DNA from 2 places in the Amycolatopsis sp. N2S4-7 genome. Region 2 is predicted to be linked to the other one. Evidence: predicted binding sites of a transcription regulator. Region 2 holds the regulator's gene; the other holds the start of a gene.
The links. Region 2 encodes HspR, which represses chaperone genes until heat shock. Its sites were predicted from a motif close to ANNTTGAGTNNNNNNNACTCAANNT; they were not measured.

Region 1: lon (endopeptidase La) is a predicted target of HspR. The motif match lies at 4,624-4,648, and genes of this name have one in related genera.

What each region holds. Positions count from the first base shown of each region.
Region 1 covers NZ_CP172299.1:5,641,544-5,648,498, reverse strand. Annotated here, with positions in the region: gene ACH54P_RS26400 (sialidase family protein) at 1-444, opposite strand, end outside; gene ACH54P_RS26395 (hypothetical protein) at 643-1,314, shown strand; gene ACH54P_RS26390 (YajQ family cyclic di-GMP-binding protein) at 1,354-1,845, opposite strand; tRNA gene ACH54P_RS26385 (tRNA-Tyr) at 1,975-2,057, shown strand; gene lon (endopeptidase La) at 2,207-4,609, opposite strand; gene ACH54P_RS26375 (SAM-dependent methyltransferase) at 4,710-5,555, opposite strand; gene ACH54P_RS26370 (SAM-dependent methyltransferase) at 5,609-6,463, opposite strand; gene ACH54P_RS26365 (GNAT family N-acetyltransferase) at 6,536-6,955, opposite strand, start outside.
Region 2 covers NZ_CP172299.1:6,454,554-6,461,508, reverse strand. Annotated here, with positions in the region: gene ACH54P_RS30455 (globin domain-containing protein) at 1-340, shown strand, start outside; gene ACH54P_RS30450 (dienelactone hydrolase family protein) at 407-1,123, shown strand; gene ACH54P_RS30445 (lytic polysaccharide monooxygenase) at 1,270-2,028, shown strand; gene ACH54P_RS30440 (DUF305 domain-containing protein) at 2,025-2,561, shown strand; gene ACH54P_RS30435 (heat shock protein transcriptional repressor HspR) at 2,622-3,047, opposite strand; gene dnaJ (molecular chaperone DnaJ) at 3,053-4,222, opposite strand; gene grpE (nucleotide exchange factor GrpE) at 4,259-4,966, opposite strand; gene dnaK (molecular chaperone DnaK) at 4,963-6,831, opposite strand.

The sequences.
Region 1 (6,955 bases), 810 kb from region 2:
CTCGGACAGGAACGACCACGAGCGGCCGCCGTCCTTGCTCGCCCAGATCCGGATCCCGACGCGGCGCTGCGGCCCGGCGTCCTGCCGGTACGACGCGGCCCAGAGCAGCGTGCCCGCGCGCAGCCTGCCGACGCGCTGCGGCAGTTCGTAGACGGTGCCGCAGCACATGCCGTAGCGGCCGTCGGGGTCGCGGATCTCGCCGATCCGGTGGAACGTCTCGCCCTCGTCGGTGCTCTCCATGATCGGCGTGAACTTGCCGTCGGAGTCTTCGCTGGTCAGCGACGCGATGATGCGCCCGCGTCCGACGACCGAGTGTTCGAGCCGGATCAGGCGCGCGTAGGAGCCGTAGCCGGGCAGGAGCTGCGTCCGCTCGGCGGCGCTCGCGGGCGTCACGGTCGAGCCGACCACGGCGAGTGACAGCACCAAGGCGAGCAAGCGGCGCATCCTGACCCTCTCCACGCGGTGACCGCGCGATTACAACACGCGACGCGGGTCCTCCGTGGACAGTCACACGGGGCATTCGCGCGTTCGAGGGGTTTGCTCTGCGCTTTCGGGTGGTCGATCACCCACGGCTACGGTAACGCTCCGGCAAAGAGCACCGAAAGATTCCGAGAGGGCCCGTGGTGGCCCCGAGGGGGAACGATGAACTTCCGGCTGGCCGCCGTACTGGTGGCCGCGGTGGCCCTGACGGTGGCGTGCGCGCCCGCCGGCACCGGCTACGGCGTGATCGTCGCGGCTTCGTCCGGGGTGCCGGCGCCGCCGACGTCCTCCGTGCCCGCGCCGCCGCGCGAGGTGCCTTCGGAGACGCACACGGGCACGGGCAACGGCGAGTTCGTGACGAGCTGGCCGCCCGACCAGCCGGCGTTCGTGACGTTCGACTGCCCGAAGTGCGCGTCGAACGTGTTCGTCGAAACCGACGGCTCGGACGGCCTGCTGGTCAACGCGATCGGCAAGTACCACGGAACGGCGTGGTTCAACATCTCGGAGTTCGACCGCCCGGTGACGAAGATTTCCGTCAAGGCGGACGCCCCCTGGACGGCGACGGTGGCGGATTTCCGCAGCTTGCAGTCGCTGGCACCGGGCGCAGCGACATCCGGAAAGGGCGACGCGGTGTTCCGGGTGCCACCGGGCGTGAGCCACGCGGAGTTCACGGCGAAGGGCTCCGGCCACGTGGCGCTGTGGGTAACGGCGGATGCCAGCGTCGACCTGCTGGTGAACGAGATCGGCGACCAGCAGCGCACGGTGGACCTGGTGGGGCCGGCGTACGTGCGGGTGGAGGACTGGGAAGGCAGCTGGACGATCACGCCGTCCTGACCCGCGGACGCCCCGGCCGGGCGCCCGCGGATCGGCGGTTCACCGGTAGTTGGTGAACTGCAGCGCGATCTCGAAGTCCTTGCCCTTCAGCAGGGCGATGACCTCCTGCAGCTGGTCCTTCTTCTTGCCCGACACCCGAAGCTGGTCGCCCTGGATCTGGGCCTGGACACCCTTGGGGCCTTCGTCGCGGATGAACTTGGCGATCTGCTTCGCCTTGTCCGACGCGATGCCCTGGAGGATCTTGCCCGAGATCTTGTAGCTCTTGCCGGACAGGGCCGGCTCGTCCGCCTCGAAGGCCTTCAGGGAGATGCTGCGCTTGATCAGCTTCTCCTTGAACACCTCGACCGCGGCCAGGGCGCGCTCCTCGGTCTCGGACTCGATCGTGATCGCCTCCTCGCCGGCCCAGCTGATCGTCGTGCCGGTGCCGCGGAAGTCGAATCGCGTTCCGAGCTCCTTGGCTGCCTGGTTCAGGGCGTTGTCCACCTCCTGGCGGTCGACCTTGCTCACGACGTCGAAAGAGGGATCCGCCACGTGTCCTCACACCTCGTACTCGCTTGTCAGGGGCCACCCAGCCTAGCCCCCACCGGGGGACGGGTATCCCGGTTGACCCCCGCTCGACCCCCTTGGGTAAGCTTCTCCCCGGCCGGTACGACCGGTCATGGCGGGTTACCCGAGTGGCCAAAGGGGACTGGCTGTAAACCAGTTGGCTTACGCCTACGGGGGTTCGAATCCCTCACCCGCCACCCTCGCGAAGAGGCCCCGTGACCACCTCGGTCACGGGGCCTCTTCGCGTGTGCGGTGACTCAGCCCCCCAATTCGGAGAACCGGCATAGGGGAACGGCCGGTTTCCCTTGGGGGAGAGGGAAACCGGCCGTTGTGGCGGCGCTCGGGGTTACGCCGCCTGGGAAACCGGCGTTGAAGCCGGGGTCAGGGCGAGGTCGAGGACCTCGCGGACGTTCGCCACCGCGTGGACGTCCAGCTGGGCCAGCACCTCGGCCGGGACGTCGTCGAGGTCCGGCTCGTTGCGCTGGGGGATGATCACCGTCTTCATGCCTGCCCGGTGGGCCGCCAGCAGCTTCTGCTTGACGCCGCCGATCGGGAGGACGCGGCCCATCAGCGACACCTCGCCGGTCATCGCCACGTCCGCCCGGACCACCCGGCCCGAAAGCAGCGACGCCAGCGCCGTCGTCATCGTGATGCCCGCCGACGGTCCGTCCTTCGGGACCGCGCCCGCCGGGACGTGGACGTGGATGCCCCGCTCGCGCAGGTCGCCCACCGGCAGCTCCAGCTCCGCGCCGTGCGACCGCAGGTAGGACAGCGCGATCTGCACCGACTCCTTCATCACGTCGCCGAGCTGGCCGGTCAGCTGCAGCCCGGACGCGCCGGACTCCTTGTCCGCCAGCGACGCCTCGATGTAGAGCACGTCACCGCCCGCACCGGTCACCGCCAGGCCCGTCGCCACGCCGGGGGTCGCCGTGCGCTGGGTCGACGCCGGGAGCGACGACTCCGGCAGGTGCCGCGGGCGGCCGAGGTAGGCCTCCAGGGAATCGGCGTCCACCGTGAGCGGCAGCGAAACCTCGTCCAGCGCCACCTTGGTCGCGATCTTCCGCAGCACCTTGGCGATCGTCCGGTTCGCGTCGCGCACGCCCGCCTCGCGGGTGTACTCGGCCGCGATCCGGCTGAACGCGGCGTCCGTCAGCACGACGTCCGAAGCGGCCAGCCCGGCGCGCTCCAGCTCCCGCGGGAGCAGGTGGTCGCGGGCGATGGTGACCTTCTCGTGCTCGGTGTAGCCGTCCAGCGTGACGAGCTCCATGCGGTCCAGCAGCGGGCCGGGGATGGTCTCCAGCGCGTTGGCGGTCGCCAGGAACACGACGTCGGACAGGTCCAGCTCGACCTCGAGGTAGTGGTCGCGGAACGTGTGGTTCTGCTCGGGGTCCAGCACTTCGAGCAGCGCCGCGGTCGGGTCACCGCGGTAGTCGGCGCCCACCTTGTCGATCTCGTCGAGCAGCACGACCGGGTTCATCGAACCGGCTTCCTTGATGGCGCGGACGATCCGGCCGGGCAACGCGCCGACGTAGGTGCGGCGGTGACCGCGGATCTCCGCCTCGTCGCGGATGCCGCCCAACGCGACCCGCACGAACTTGCGGCCCATGGCCTTCGCGACGGACTCACCCAGCGACGTCTTGCCGACCCCGGGAGGACCGGCGAGGGCGAGCACGGCGCCGGAACGCCGTCCGCCGACCGGGCCGAGGCCCGATTCCGCGCGGCGCTTGCGCACGGCCAGGTACTCGATGATGCGTTCCTTGACGTCGTCGAGGCCGGCGTGGTCGGCGTCCAGGACGGCCCGCGCCGCGGCGATGTCGTAGCTGTCCTCGGTGCGCTCGTTCCAGGGCAGCTCCAGGACGGTGTCCAGCCACGTGCGGATCCAGCCGCCTTCGGGGGACTGCTCGGACGTGCGGTCCAGCTTGTCCACCTCGGCCAGCGCGGCCTTCTTCACGGCGTCGGGCAGCTCGGCCGCTTCGACGCGGGCGCGGTAGTCGTCGTCCTGCGCGGTGCCGTCGAGTTCGCCGAGCTCCTTGCGGATGGCCTCGAGCTGGCGGCGCAGCAGGAACTCCTTCTGCTGCTTCTCCATGCCCTCGGCGACGTCCTTGCGGATGGTGTCGGTGACCTCGAGCTCGGCGAGGTACTCCTTGCTCCACTCGAGCGACTTCTCCAGGCGCGCGGTGACGTCCAGGGTCGACAGCAGCTCGAGCTTCTGCTCGGTGCTCAGGTACGGCGCGTTGCCGGACAGGTCGGCGATCGCGGAAGCGTCTTCGACCTGCTGGACGGCGTCGATCAGCTGCCAGCCGCCGCGCTGCTGGAGGATCGAGATGACGACGGCCTTGTACTCGGCCGCGAGCTTGGCGGTCTGGTCGTCCGTGGTCTCGGGGGCGTCCTCGGCGTGCACCCAGCGGGCCGCGCCGGGGCCGTCGGCGATCCGGCCGACGAGCGCGCGGGTCGTGCCGCGCAGCAGGACGGCGGCCTTGCCACCGGGCACGCGGCCGATGCGCTCGACCGTCGCGACGGTGCCGAACTCGGCGTACTCGCCGTGGACGCGCGGGACGATGAGGACCTCGGCCTTGCTGGCCGCGGTCGACCGGATGCCGGGGAAGGACGCCTGGCTCGGCGTCTTGGCCTGGGCGGACTCCACCGCTGCCCGGGTCTCGGCGTCGGTCAGGTCGAGCGGGACGACCATGCCCGGCAGCACGACGTCGTCATCGAGCGGGAGCACGGGCAGGAGGCGGGTGTCGGACATGTGCACTCCTCGTGTAGTTGAGTCTGCCTAGCTCAACTCTCCGATGGGTGTGTTTGTTTCCAGGAGTGCGTTCGCCCACAGCGATCAGTGAAAGCGCAGGTCAGAGCGCTGGACGCCGGGCGACGGCGCACCACGCGAAGGGGCGCGTCTCCGTGTCGATCGGCGTCGGAGGGGTTTCGGGACGCCAGTCCGGCAACGACGTCATCCCCGGCGGGAGCAGCGGCCAGCCGCCGAACCAGGGGAGCAGGTCGTCCGCCGACCGCAGCCAGGCCGGGTTCGACGTCGCCTGGTACGCCTCGATGAACCGGCGCACCTCCGCCGCGCGGTCGGGCGGTGCGTCGTCGCGGCAGGTGCCGTGGGTCAGCGCCAGCCAGCTGCCCGGCGCGAGCTTCGACCGGTAGGTCGCCATCAGGCCGTCCGGGTTGTCGGACGGGCCGATGAAGTGCATCACCGTGATCATCAGCAGGCACACCGGGCGCGACCAGTCGATGAGCGACGACGTCACCGGGTCCTTGAAGATCGCGGCCGGGCGGCGGATGTCCTGCTCGACCAGGCCGGCCCACGCCGTCGCGCCTTCGCGCTCCAGGATCAGCCGCGAATGCGCCGCCGCGACCGGCTCGTAGTCCACGTAGACCACCGACGCCCGCTCACCGGGGGGCAGCCGGTCGCGGACGATCTCGTGGACGTTCCCCGCCGTCGGCACGCCGGAGCCGAGGTCGACGAACTGGCGGACGCCGGCGTCCATCGCCGCCGAGACCACGCGGTTCATGAAGGCCCGGTTCTGCCGTGAGATCGGCCGGATCAGCGGCCACACCTTCTCCACGCGCCGGCCGAACTCGCGGTCGACCGCCCAGTGGTGCGTCCCGCCGAGGTACCAGTCGTAGACGCGCGCCGCGGACGGCTTGTCGGTGTCCACCCCGGCCGGGGCGATCGGCGCTCCTCCCATGCCCCCACCGCCACCCTCAGCGGAGGCGCCTCGCGCCCCCGCGTTCCCCGGGCTCATGCGCCGGGTTTCTCCGCGATGCCGCACCACGCGAACGGCCGGGCCTCGGCCTCCAGGGCGTTCAGCTTCCGGTCGGGCCGCCAGTCCGGCAGGTGCACGATGCCCGGCTCCATCAGCTTCCAGTCGCCGAACAGCGGCTCGATCTCCTCGCGGTTGCGCAGCCAGACCGGGTTGCTCGTCTTGCGGTACTGCTCGACGAACCAGCGCAGCCCCTCGAGCGCCTCGCCCGTCCCGTCGCCTTCGCTCATCTGCGAGATCGCCAGCCAGCTGCCCGGCGCGAGCGCGTCCCGGTACGCCGCCAGCAGGCCTTCGGGGTCGTCGTCCGGTCCGACGAAGTGCAGCACCGCCATCATCATCAGGCAGACCGGCTTCGAGAAGTCGATGAGCCGGCGCGTCTCTTCGGCGCGCAGCACGGCTTTCGCGTCGCGCATGTCGGCCTGGACGATGCCGGCCCAGTCGGTCGCCGCGCCCTCTTCCAGGATCAGCGTCGCGTGGGCGACGGCGACCGGCTCGTAGTCGACGTAGACGACCGTCGCGTCGTGCTCGTCGGGCAGCTCGGCCTCGACGACCTCGTGCACGTTGCCGGCCGTCGGGACGCCGGAGCCGAGGTCGATGAACTGCCGGATCCCGGCCCGCAGCGCCGCCCGCACCGCGCGGTTCATGAACTCGCGGTTCTGCTTCGAGCCGGGGCGCACCAGCGGCCACTGCTGCTCCATGCGCCTGCCGAACTCGCGGTCCACGGCCCAGTTCTGCGTGCCGCCCAGGTACCAGTCGTAGATCCGGGCCGCGGACGGCTTCTCCGTATCGACGCCTTCGGGCGCTCTCGGCGCGGAATCCCGCTGCTCGGTCACTTCGGCTCCCCCTCCCTCACGGTTCGGGGCCAGCCTATAAGGACCGGGCACCGACGGTAATCCTCCAGAGGTTCACCGAACGGCTGGTCGACGCTGCCAGTACGTCCACAGCGGGCGGTACCCCTGCGCGTACCAGAACGGCGTGGACAGCGGGTTCGCCGCCGCGTGGTGCAGGAGGACGACGTCGGCGCCTTCCTCGTCGAGGACGTGGTGCGCGTGGGCCGCCAGCGCCGTGCCGACACCGGACGACCGCGCGGCTTCCGCGACGGCCAGTGACGACAGGTAGCCGACGCGGGACGCGGCGACGCGGTCGCTGATCCAGCCGGTCTCGCCCGGGTGCTGGACGTTCACCATGCCGAGCGGACGGCCGTACAGCTCGGCGATCCACAGCGGCGGCTCCGGGCGGTTCAGCTGCTCGGCCAGGTCCTTGGCCATGATGTCCTCGACGCCCTTGCGCAGGTTGACCGTGCCGTACTGGGCGTCGTAGGAGTG
Region 2 (6,955 bases):
GCTGGCCATCCTCGACGACCTTTCGCGCTGGAAGCGGAACCCACCGGTGCACCTGTTCTTCGGGGGCCGAAGACCGGACGACCTCTACGCGCTGGACGACCTGCGCCGGCTGGCCGCGACGTCCAAGTGGCTGACGGTCACCCCGGTCACCGAGGAGGGCGCGCTGGCCGGCGGCGACCGCGGCACGCTCGCCCACGCGGTGACCCAGCGCGGCGCGTGGCAGAACCACGACGTCCTCGTTTCCGGGTCGCCGCCGATGATCCAGGCGACCATCGCGAAGCTGCTGGCGAGCGGGATCGAACTGGAACGGATTTCCTACGACCCGTTCACGCTGGACTGAGGTTTTGCCTGAAACGGCTCTCAGCGTTCCGCGCGGAACCGGTGGGTTCTCGCTATCTTCGCCGATATGGAGATGACTATTCCGGTTTCGGACGGCACCATCGGCGGCTACCTCGCGGAACCCGAAGGCGAGGGACCGCACCCGGGCGTGGTGCTCATCCACGACGCGTTCGGGCTGAGCCAGGATACGAAGAACATCACCGACCGCTTCGCCACCGAGGGCTACCTCGCGCTCAGCCCGGACCTGTACTCGCGCGGCGGCATGTTCCGCTGCGTGCGGCGGGTGTTCTCGGACATGTTCGCCAACCGCGGCCGCACGTTCGACGACATCGAGGCGTCCCGCGCGCTCCTGGCCGGGCGCCCGGACTGCTCGGGCCGGATCGGCGTCGCCGGGTTCTGCATGGGCGGCGGCTTCGCGCTGGTCGCGGCGGCACGCGGGTTCGAGGCTTCCGCCCCGTACTACGGGCAGCTGCCGAAGAACCTGTCGGTACTGGACGACGCCTGCCCGGTCGTCGCCAGCTTCGGCAAGAAGGACTTCAGCCTGCGCGGCGCGGCGGCGAAGCTCGAGACGGCGCTGACCGAGCGCGGCATCCCGCACGACGTCAAGGAGTACCCGGACGCCAGCCACGGGTTCGCCAACAAGGTCGACGCGGCGGCCCCGGTGAACCTCCTGCTCAAGGTCGTCGGGTTCACCTACCACCACGAAGCGGCCGAAGACGCGTGGAGCCGAGTGACCTCTTTCTTCGGCGAACACCTGCAGCAGCCGGACCGACCTTCGCACTGAGCCGAGCGGAGCAGCGTTTTCGTCGATCGGCGGTAGTTCGTTGACCGTTGTGCCCGAATCGCCTTATGGTCTAGACCACATCGCCCGCCGATGTGCTCGTTCGTCCTCCCCTCCGGAACAACGCTGTTCCCCTTCGAGGAGCCGAAATGACCTGGAAACGAAAGCTCTTCGCGGCCGCAGCCGGTGCCTTGCTCGCCCCGGTGCTGGTTGTCGTCCTCCCCGCCACCTCCGCGAGCGCCCACGGGTACGTCTCGGACCCGCCCAGCCGGCAGGCCAACTGCGCGGCCGGAAAGGTCTCGAACTGCGGCGACATCGTCTACGAACCCCAGAGCGTCGAAGGTCCGAAGGGCCTGCGCAGCTGCAACGCCGGCCTGTCCCAGTTCGCACAGCTGGCCGACGAGTCGAAGCCGTGGCCCGCCAAGTCGGTCGGCACCTCGGTGACGTTCAACTGGGTCTTCACCGCCCGGCACTCGACGTCGAACTACGAGTACTACGTCGGCAACACGCGCGTGGCGGTGTTCAACGGCAACAACCAGCAGCCACCGTCGACGCTGTCGCACACGGTGAACCTGTCCGGGTACTCGGGCCGGGTGAAGGTGCTGGCCATCTGGAACATCGCCGACACGGCGAACGCGTTCTACAGCTGCGTCGACCTCCAGATCGGCGGGGGCGGCACCACCCCGCCCCCGACCACCACCCCGCCCCCGACGACGACCCCGCCGCCCACCACGACCCGGCCCCCGACGACCACCCCGCCCTCGGGTGGCACGTGGTCGGCGGGCACGGCGTACAAGCTCGGTGACGTCGTCACCTACGGCGGCGCGAGCTACCGCTGCATCCAGCCGCACACCGCGATCGCGGGCTGGGAGCCGCCGAACACCCCGGCGCTCTGGCAGCGTCAGTGAGGCTGCTGCCGGCCGTCGTCGCGCTGCTGCTGCTGACCGCGTGCGGCGCGACGCCGGCCACCCCGCCGTACAACGCGGCCGACGTGATGTTCCTGCAGATGCTGATCCCCCAGAACCAGCAGGGCATCGAGATCGCCCGGCTGGCCGCGGGCCGCCCGGTACCGGCGTCGCTGAAGGAACTGGCGGCGGCGATCGAGTCGACCCAGCGGACCGAGATCGACGACATGAAGACCTGGCTCCGCGCCTGGAACCAGCCCGAGACGATGGACGCGAACCCCCAGGCCCACGCCGGCCACGGCGGCATGAAGATGACGCCACCCGACCTCGTGGGAGCGCTGAAGACGGTCCCCGACGCGGAGTTCGGCCGCCGGTTCCTGGACGTGCTGACCGGTCAGCAGCAGGGTGCGGTCGAACTCGCCCGGACCGAAAACGGGACCGGCGGAGGCGTCAACGCCCTGGCCCGCGATCTCGCCCGCCGGGTCGTCGAGTCACGGACGGCCGAGGTCAAGCAGCTGCTGAACTTCAAGGTCTGACGCCTGCTGGGCCACGCAAAAGGCCTCCCCGGTCGCCCGGGGAGGCCTTTTTGGCGGTGGTCAGCGGCGCTTGGGGCGCCAGACCACCAACGCCGTCTGCTGGTTGAGCGGCACCAGGTCACGGCGGTAGGACGCGTGCGCCGCCGCCGCGGCCTGTTCCGCGGCCGCGTACGCCGCGGCCAGTTCTTCGGTCATCTCCGCGAGCCGGGCCCGCAGCGCGTCGACCTGGTTCTCCAGCTCGATGATGCGCTTGATCCCGGCCAGGTTGACGCCGTCCTCCTGCGACAGGCGCTGGACCTCGCGCAGCAGCGCGATGTCCCGCATCGAGTAGCGCCGCCCGCCACCGGCGGTGCGGCCCGGTGACACCAGGCCCTGCCGGTCGTAGGTGCGCAACGTCTGCGCGTGCATCCCGGCGAGCTGGGCCGCCACCGAGATGACGAACACCGGGGTCTCCTCGTCGCCCTCCGGGGGAATCCCGCCGAACATCCCACTCACCTGCCTTGGAGCAGATCGGTGATCTCGGGCCGGGGGTCGTGCCCGGCCATCGCCTCGGCGTACGCCTGCAGTGCCTCGCGCGCCTTGTCGTCCAGTTTGGCGGGAATCGCCGCCTGGAGGGTGACGAGCAGGTCACCCTGCGAACCGTCGCGCTTGGCGATGCCCTTGCCGCGCACGCGCAGCACCCGTCCGCTCGCGGTGCCCGGCGGCACCTTGAGCGAGACCTTGCCCTCGAGCGTCGGCACCGTGATCGTGGTGCCGAGCGCCAGTTCGGTGAAGTCCACCGGCACGGTGATCGTCAGGTCGAGCCCCTTGCGCCCGAACAGGGCGTGCGGGGCCACGTGCACCCGGACGTACAGGTCGCCCGCCTGCGCGCCACCCCGGCCCGGCTCGCCCTGACCGGCCAGCCGGATCCGCTGGTCGTCGTCGACGCCCGGCGGCACCCGGACGGTCAGCGTGCGGGTCCGCGTGCTGACGCCTTCGCCGCCGCACTCGGGGCACGGGTCGTCGATGATCGTCCCGCGGCCACGGCAGTCGCGGCACGGCTCCGAGAACGCGAACGCGCCCTGGCTGCGGCTGACCAGCCCCGAACCGGAGCAGGTCGGGCAGGTCCGCGGCGAAGTGCCTGGCCGGGCACCGTTGCCGCCGCACGTCGCACACGTCGCCGGGCTCGACAGCCGCAGCGGCAGGGTCGCGCCCTTGACCGCCTCGGTGAAGTCGATCCGGACGTCCGTCTCGACGTCGGCCCCGCGCTGCGGCCGGTTCGCCGTCGCGCCCGCCGACGCCCGGCCACGGCCGAAGATGCCGCCCAGGATGTCGCCGAGCCCGCCGAAACCGCCCTGCTGACCGGCGCCGGCCTGGCCGAAGATGTCGCCCATGTCGAAGCTGCCGGTACCGCCGCCGCCCGGGAAGTTGAACCCGCCCCCGCCGCCGAACAGCCGGCGCGCCTCGTCGTACTCCTTGCGCTTGGCCGCGTCGGACAGCACGCCGTAGGCCTCGGAGACCGCCTTGAACTTCTGCTCCGCTTGCGCGTTGCCGGAGTTCGCGTCCGGGTGGTTCTCCTTGGCCAGCTTCCGGTAGGCCTTCTTGATCTCGTCCGCGGTGGCGTCGGAGGAGACGCCCAGTTCACGGTAGAAGTCCTTACCGATCCATTCCCGTGCACTCATCGGGCGTCTCCTCCTCCCACTTGAACCGGATACTGCTTACTGCTGTCGCTCATCGACTCCGCCGTCGAGTGGCAGCTCGCCACCGACCGACGGGTCCACCGGGGCCGCACCGGGCTCGTGGTCGGTCACGCCGACCAGCGCCGCCCGCAGTACGCGGTCCCCGAACCGGTAACCGCGGCGCATGACCACGGTGACCGTCGGGCCCGCCACGTCCGGCGAGGTGTTGTGCTGCACGGCCTCGTGCACGCTCGGGTCGAAGGGCTCGCCTTCGGAGCCGAACGACTCGAGACCCGCGCGCTGCAGGCCGCTGATCAGCTTGTCGCCGACCGCCTTGAACGCCCCGGTGAGGTCACCGTGCTGCTCGGCGCGCTCGAGGTTGTCGAGCAGCGGCAGCAGGTCGTTCACCACGGTCGCCTTCGCGCCGAGCACGACCGCCTCGCGGTCACGCTCGACCCGCTTGCGGTAGTTGGCGTACTCCGCCTGCAGGCGCTGGAGGTCGGCGGTGCGCTCGGCCAGCTCCTTCTCCACGTCGGAGACGACCGACACCGCATCGTCCACAATGGAGTCGCCAAGCGAGGGGCCCGCGTGCTCCACGGGCGCGTCCTCCGGCTCCGGCGCGGCGTGGGCCGGACCGGGCGGGCGGACCTGCCCGGTCTGGGGGTCCACCCGCCGCCGATCCCGCACGACCACCGGCTCCTCGGGGCCGCGGCCCTGGTTCTCGGATTCGTCGTAGCTGTGGGTCACTTCTTCTCGTCCTCTTCGACGATCTCGGCGTCCACCACGTCATCGGCCTTGGCCTGGCCACCGGCCGCACCGGCGTCCCCGGCCGCGCCCGACGCACCGGCCGCACCGGCCGCCGCGTCGGCGTTCGCGTTGGCGTACAGGGCGGTGCCCAGCTCCTGCGAAGCCGCGTTCAGCTTCTCGATCGACTCGCGGATCTTGGTCGAGTCGGTGCCCTTCAGCGCCTCGTTGGCCTCGTCGATCGCGGACTTGACCTTGCCCTTGAGGTCCTCGGGCAGCTTGTCGTCGTTGTCCTTGACGAACTTCTCGGTCTGGTAGACCAGCGTCTCGGCCTGGTTGCGGGTCTCCGCTTCCTCGCGGCGCTTCTTGTCTTCCTCGGCGTGCGCCTCGGCGTCCTTGACCATGCGCTCGATGTCGTCCTTCGGCAGCGCCGAGCCACCGGTGATCGTCATCGACTGCTCCTTGTTCGTGCCCAGGTCCTTCGCGGTCACGTGCACGATGCCGTTGGCGTCGATGTCGAAGGTGACCTCGATCTGCGGCACGCCACGCGGGGCGGGCGGGAGACCGGTCAGCTCGAACATGCCGAGCTTCTTGTTGTGCGCGGCGATCTCGCGCTCACCCTGGAACACCTGGATCTGCACCGACGGCTGGTTGTCGTCCGCGGTGGAGAAGATCTCCGAGCGCTTGGTCGGGATCGTGGTGTTGCGCTCGATGAGCTTGGTGAACACGCCACCCTTGGTCTCGATGCCGAGCGACAGCGGGGTCACGTCCAGCAGCAGGACGTCCTTGACCTCACCCTTCAGCACACCGGCCTGCAGCGCCGCGCCGACCGCGACGACCTCGTCCGGGTTCACGCCCTTGTTCGGCTCGCGGCCGCCGGTCAGCTCCTTGACCAGCTCGGCGACCGCCGGCATGCGGGTGGAACCACCCACGAGCACGACGTGGTCGATGTCGCCGACGGAGATGCCCGCGTCCCGGATGACGTTGTTGAACGGTGCCTTGGTGCGGTCGAGCAGGTCCGAGGTGATCTTCTGGAACTCGGCGCGCGAGAGCTGCTCGTCGAGGAACAGCGGGTTCTTGTCCGCGTCCACGGTGATGTACGGCAGGTTGATGCCGGCCGAGTTCGAGCTCGACAGCTCGATCTTCGCCTTCTCCGCGGCCTCACGGATGCGCTGGAGCGCCATCTTGTCCTTGGTGAGGTCGATGCCGTTCGTGGCCTTGAACTTGTCGACCAGCCACTTGACGATGCGCTCGTCCCAGTCGTCACCACCGAGGTGGTTGTCACCGGAGGTCGCGCGGACCTCGACGACGCCCTCGCCGATCTCCAGCAGCGAGACGTCGAACGTGCCGCCACCGAGGTCGAAGACCAGGATGGTCTGCTCCTTCTCGCCCTTGTCCAGGCCGTACGCCAGCGCGGCGGCGGTCGGCTCGTTGACGATGCGGAGCACGTTCAGGCCGGCGATCTGCCCGGCTTCCTTGGTGGCCTGCCGCTGCGCGTCCTCGAAGTACGCGGGGACGGTGATCACCGCGTCGGTGATCGTCTCGCCCAGGTACGCCTCGGCGTCGCGCTTCAGCTTCATCAGCACGCGCGCGCTGATCTCCTGGGAGGTGTAGTTCTTCCCGTCGATCTCGGTCTTCCAGTCGGTGCCGATGTGCCGCTTCACGGACCGGATGGTCCGGTCGACGTTCGTCACGGCCTGGTTCTTCGCCGGCTGACCGGTCAGCACTTCACCGTTCTTGGCGAAGGCGACGATCGATGGGGTGGTCCGGGAGCCTTCCGAGTTGGCGATGACCGTCGGCTCGCCGCCCTCAAGGACGGCGACGACCGAGTTGGTCGTGCCGAGGTCGATGCCGACCGCTCGCGCCATGGTGCTTTCCTCCTGTGTAAGCCTGCTATGTTCGTGACCTGCACGTTCACCCTCGCCTTGAGCGAGGCCTTAGCAAGTTCTATCCGGGTGTCGCGCCCCTCGTCAAGCCAGACTTGAGTCGGCT